Linked DNA regions of Trichocoleus sp. FACHB-46. The protein of the gene in region 1 binds, or shares a complex with, the protein of each later gene. Links are inferred from orthologs where the notes say so. Each region holds a gene or a part of one and is shown in the gene's direction. Other genes may lie near its edges.

Region 1 (2,809 bases):
GTCTACGATGACTTGTCCAAGCATGCTCAAGCGTATCGCCAAATGTCTTTGCTGCTGCGTCGCCCACCCGGACGGGAAGCTTACCCCGGAGACGTATTCTACTTACACTCCCGCTTGCTAGAGCGTGCAGCTAAGCTCAGCCCTGAGTTAGGTGAAGGTAGCATGACCGCGCTGCCCATCATCGAAACCCAAGCAGGTGACGTATCTGCTTACATTCCTACCAACGTAATCTCGATTACCGATGGTCAGATCTTCTTGTCTTCTGACTTGTTCAACGCAGGTTTACGCCCCGCTGTAAACGCAGGTATTTCGGTATCTCGTGTGGGTTCTGCGGCTCAAATCAAAGCCATGAAGCAAGTGGCTGGTAAGGTGAAGCTGGAACTAGCTCAGTTTGCTGACCTAGAAGCATTTGCTCAGTTTGCATCTGACTTGGATAAAGCAACTCAAGACCAGTTGTCCAGAGGACAGCGTTTGCGTGAACTGCTGAAGCAGCCGCAAAACTCCCCCATTCCTGTGAACGAGCAAGTTGCTCTGATTTATGCAGGGATTAACGGTCATCTAGATGATGTACCTGTTGATAAAGTTACCAGCTACGTAAAGAGCCTGCGGGAATATCTCAGAACCAGCAAGCCTCAGTATGCTGAAATCATTCGCAACCAAAAGACGCTGAACGCTGAAGCGGAGCAAATTCTGAAGGAAGCGATCGCTGAATCGAAGCAAGCATTCATGGCAGCTGCGTAGGAGATGAGCCATTAGCGGTTAGCCAGTGGTGGCTTAGTCTTCAAACACTAGTAGCTCATGGCTAATCGCTGATCGCTAATGGAGGGAAATAACTATGGCAAATCTCAAAGTCATTCGCGATCGCATTCAGTCGGTCAAAAATACCAAAAAAATCACGGAAGCAATGCGCCTTGTGGCTGCTGCTAAAGTGCGTCGAGCTCAAGAGCAGGTAATCGCAACCCGTCCCTTTGCTGATCGCTTGGCACAGGTGCTGTACGGTTTGCAAACTCGCCTACGGTTTGAAGATGTAGACCTACCTCTGCTGAGAAAGCGCGAAGTCCGTACTGTGGGTCTGTTAGTGATTTCGGGCGATCGCGGTCTCTGTGGAGCTTATAACTCCAACGTAATCCGCCGAGCTGAAAATCGGGCCAAAGAGCTGAAAGCAGAAGGCCTAGATTACAAGTTCATCATGGTTGGCCGCAAATCCTCGCAGTACTTTCAGCGCCGGGACCAACCGATCAGCGCTAGCTACACAGGTTTAGAGCAAGTGCCCACGGCTCAAGAAGCCTCGGAAATTGCAGATGAAATCTTGTCGCTGTTTCTCTCAGAGACTGTCGATCGTATTGAGTTGGTTTACACCCGCTTTGTGTCTTTGATTAGCTCTCGGCCTGTGATTCAGACGCTGTTGCCTCTTGATCCTCAGGGTTTAGAGACACCCGATGATGAGATCTTCCGGTTGACCAGTCGCGGTGGACAGTTCCAAGTAGAACGCTCCAGAGTTAGCGCTGAAGCCAGAGCGCTGCCTCGCGACATGATCTTCGAGCAAGATCCAGTACAAATCTTGGATGCTCTCTTGCCTCTGTATCTGAACAATCAGTTACTACGGGCTTTGCAAGAGTCGGCGGCTAGTGAACTGGCAGCTCGAATGACGGCCATGAACAATGCTAGTGAAAACGCTAGTGAGTTGATTAGTGGTTTGACTTTGTCCTACAACAAAGCGCGTCAGGCTGCGATCACTCAGGAAATTCTAGAGGTAGTTGGTGGAGCTGAAGCTCTTGGCTAAACACTAATAGAAACCCTACTTGAAAAGGAATTAAAAATGCGTCTGAGCTAACTCAGGCGCATTTTTAATGAGGGAATAACCTTCCTAATCCGCTGGATCAGTCTCAAAGCTTGGTCAAAGGACGTATCAACTTAGTGTTAAATAATGAACTTATCTTAAAATCTCTTAAATTTAGAGATGGCTTTTCAATCCAGCGATAGCTAGGAATAGCCAGCAAAGTAGTTAACCCCAAGGAAAGAAGAAAATAGACGGAGAATCCGTATTTGTTAACCTTAAAGAAGGCAAGAATTTGTTGTATAGGAAACGCATAAATATATAACCCGTAAGAAAAGTCTCCATATCGATCAAAATGACTAAAAGGGAGTTCACAGGCAAGCCAAAAAATCACGTAAGAGAGTGATGGACCTAGTAGAAGTGCAAAGATAGGCTGATGAATGCCACAAATTATACTTATTAGTGTTAATACAGCAGAAAAAATAAAGATACGCGTACTAAAAATTATATCTTTTGAATATAAAAATAAAACAGAGCCGGAAAAGAAATACATCATCATTCTTAAACCTTCTTTGTCCGCTAGTAAATTAGAAAATTTGGCTCCTGTACCAGGGATTAGACTTTCTAATGTGTATCCTCCCCATAAAAATATAAATATTCCAATCACAAAGACTCTAGCTGACTTTAGAATATGCAATCTGCCTAGAATGCCGATTGCTAGGTAGCACTTAAATTCATATATCAATGTCCACAGAGAGCCGTTGAAGGCGGAAGGAAACGGAATATTATTCAAGAGACCAGCAACGCCATATTGGTTCATTCTGAGAAGGAAATTTACCTTGATGTAGTTAATAGGATTGTCTATTTTAGACTGGAAATAGTTATTCAGATTGCCATGTGTAGCAAGATAGACAATAGGAGCAAAAAATAGAATGGTTATTAACAAACACACCCAAAAACCTGGAAATATCCTGAGAAATCGATGCCATAAAAAACGTGAGATCGATACAGATCTAATATAGCTACGTGTGA
Region 2 (2,751 bases), on another replicon or contig:
GAATTGATCAACAACATCGCTACCCAGCACGGGGGAGTCTCCGTATTTGGTGGTGTAGGCGAGCGCACCCGCGAAGGGAACGACCTCTACAACGAAATGATGGAATCCGGGGTTATCAAGAAGGACAACCTCAACGATTCTAAGATTGCTCTTGTGTATGGTCAGATGAACGAGCCACCCGGAGCTAGAATGCGGGTTGGTCTGACTGCTCTGACGATGGCTGAGTATTTCCGCGATGTCAACAAGCAAGACGTACTGTTGTTCATCGACAATATTTTCCGTTTCGTTCAAGCGGGTTCTGAAGTATCCGCGCTGTTGGGTCGGATGCCCTCTGCGGTAGGATACCAGCCCACGCTCGGTACTGACGTAGGTGACCTACAAGAGCGGATTACCTCTACCACCGAAGGTTCGATTACTTCGATTCAAGCGGTTTACGTGCCTGCGGACGACTTGACCGACCCAGCACCTGCAACCACCTTCGCTCACTTAGATGGAACCACCGTACTTTCACGGGGTCTCGCTTCCAAAGGTATTTACCCTGCGGTAGATCCTCTCGACTCCACCTCCACCATGCTTCAACCCAGCATTGTTGGAGATGAGCACTACAACACCGCTCGTGCAGTCCAGTCGACGCTACAGCGCTACAAAGAACTGCAAGACATCATCGCCATTCTCGGTTTGGATGAATTGTCTGAAGACGACCGGGTGATCGTAGCGCGGGCTCGTAAGATTGAGCGTTTCTTGTCTCAGCCCTTCTTCGTCGCAGAAGTGTTTACGGGTTCTCCTGGTAAGTATGTCTCGATCGAGAATACGATCAAGGGCTTCCAGATGATTCTGGGTGGCGAGTTGGATGCGCTTCCTGAGCAAGCCTTCTACCTGGTAGGAGACATCAACGAAGCGATCGCCAAAGCCGAAAAAATGAAGGCAGACGGCAAATAGCAACGAGATGAGAGGTAAGGGACGCGAGGTGAGGAGCTACGAATCCAAATTTTGCTTCTTTGGCCTTGAGTCCCCCACTCTTATTCCCTAGCCCTGGAGAAACCTATGACATTAACTGTACGTGTAATTGCCCCAGACAAAACTGTTTGGGATTCTACGGCTGAGGAAGTTGTTTTGCCTAGCACCACTGGGCAATTGGGCATCCTGAGCGGCCATGCTCCCCTACTCACCGCCTTGGAAACTGGCGTGATGCGCGTCCGTCCTGGTAAGGATTGGGTGGCGATCGCCCTGATGGGTGGTTTTGCAGAGATCGAAGCCGATGAAGTCACTATTTTGGTGAACGGTGCCGAACGCGGTGAAGCGATCGACTTGGACAAAGCTCGTGCTGCCTACTCGGAAGCAGAAGCTCGCATCAACCAAGTACAAAACGGTACCCGTCAAGAACAAATTCAAGCCACCCAAGCTCTCAAGCGGGCCCGAGCCCGTCTGCAAGCCGCAGGTGGTGTTGTGCAGCTTTAATCGAGCCTTAATTACTTTTCAGTCTTAACTCCCTTTGGTTTTGCGCTAGAGGGAGTTTTTTATATGCAACTTACTAATCTTGATAAGAGCTTTACTAAAGGCACGTAAAACCACAAAATTCCTTCTATGTTGCGCTGCTAGACTGTTGCCGAACCAGCTTTTCTGAACTTATTTTCAAGCTTTTATTAGAGCGATTTCTACCTAAAGCTTGGATCTATAAAGGCTCAACAAATTAATTAAGATTCAGTAGGGGCATTAGAGATGAGACTTCGACTTATTTTATCCTCGCTTGTACTAGCTCCATTACTGAACTTAATTCATCCAATTTCAGGTGCACTTGCACAAGAAGAGGTTGGGCCAGCTCTCACTGAAGCTGAATTATTAACTTCCCTCGCTGGAGATTATGCCAATATTGGGCAGAAAGATCAGGCTATTCAGCTATTAAAAGAACCTTTATCACTCAATCAATCACTGGTAGAGCCTTGTCACAAACTTAGCCTTTTAGCCAGTGTTGCAGGCCAGTATGCGTTTGTGGGGCAAAAGGTTAAAAGCTCAGAGGTTTTTAGCCAGGCTCGAAACATTTTGGAGGCAACTGAATATTGTGGGCCAGAACCATCGAGTTCTGCTTGGAGTGACCCTACGACTTGGATTTCGCTAGCATTTCTCAACCATGTTAGGGCAAGCCAATATGATACAGCTTTTCAAATCGCAACGGGTTTTGGCGAGCAATATATTGAACCTATTCAGAATGGTCTGGAATATAGAAATGCTGTGAAGGATCCCGAATGGATCAAGTTAAATGTTGCAATCCAACGCAAATTAGCTAATTTCTATTTCAGAACCAAAGAGTTTAACAAAGCTAGAACAATATGGCTTGCTTTAGCTGACTACTACAAAGAACAAGGGAAGCTTGAGCAGGTAACTCAATTTCAAAACTTAGCTTCGAAGATTGAACCAACTAAAGCAGATGACCCTGTGGGCAGTCAATCTCCCAAAGAGATAGCACGCCGCAGTCTTTTCGAGTGTTTTCAAAAGTTAAGGTTACTTTATCCTGATGTCACATGGACACTTACAAGAACTCTAGATACAGAAAATCCCATAGGTCCAGAAGAGCTGAAACCAATTCTCGATCTCTGTAAAGAAGAAAAATTCACTGCGAAAAACACAGTAAGTACCCAACAGATTGTCCAGGCTCTCGAGCAGATAGCTGTGACTTCACACCAAATTTCAGCACCGATTAAGCGTGCTGATTTATTAGCTGCGATCGCAAATATTTACGGACAGCTTAAGAAA

What was found.
Region 2: the proteins of H6F72_RS03160 (region 1) and atpC are in contact, whole or in part, in a cryo-EM structure (PDB 9ITS), measured with the Chloroflexus aurantiacus proteins. The link is inferred for Trichocoleus sp. FACHB-46 from one-to-one orthologs. Residues at the interface, in WP_012258894.1 of Chloroflexus aurantiacus: Pro2, Arg9, Arg10, Arg12, Ser13, Val14, Asn16, Val17, Ile20, Thr21, Met24, Val27, Lys31, Arg34, Ala41, Thr42, Pro44, Tyr45, Arg48, Met49, Val52, Arg88, Leu90, Arg142, Asp145, Ala146, Lys148, Leu149, Val205, Asp206; in WP_012258892.1 of Chloroflexus aurantiacus: Glu6, Val8, Thr9, Ala10, Glu11, Arg12, Val13, Thr26, Lys27, Asp28, Pro39, Leu40, Met41, Thr42, Ile43, Phe66, Glu68, Val69, Leu70, Arg73, Thr75, Leu77, Ala78, Asp79, Arg102, Gln107, Arg110, Asp111, Leu114, Ala117.

What each region holds. Positions count from the first base shown.
Region 1 is NZ_JACJOD010000006.1:646,331-649,139, forward strand. It holds H6F72_RS03160 (F0F1 ATP synthase subunit gamma), read left to right. Parts: upstream 1-835; coding sequence 836-1,783; downstream 1,784-2,809. Other genes in the region: atpA (F0F1 ATP synthase subunit alpha), read left to right, coding at 1-741; H6F72_RS03165 (acyltransferase), read right to left, coding at 1,887-2,809. UniProt on the Escherichia coli protein: Produces ATP from ADP in the presence of a proton gradient across the membrane. The gamma chain is believed to be important in regulating ATPase activity and the flow of protons through the CF(0) complex.
Region 2 is NZ_JACJOD010000024.1:230,609-233,359, reverse strand. It holds atpC (ATP synthase F1 subunit epsilon), read left to right. Parts: upstream 1-1,044; coding sequence 1,045-1,458; downstream 1,459-2,751. Other genes in the region: H6F72_RS30260 (hypothetical protein), read left to right, coding at 1,720-2,751; atpD (F0F1 ATP synthase subunit beta), read left to right, coding at 1-939. UniProt on the Escherichia coli protein: Produces ATP from ADP in the presence of a proton gradient across the membrane.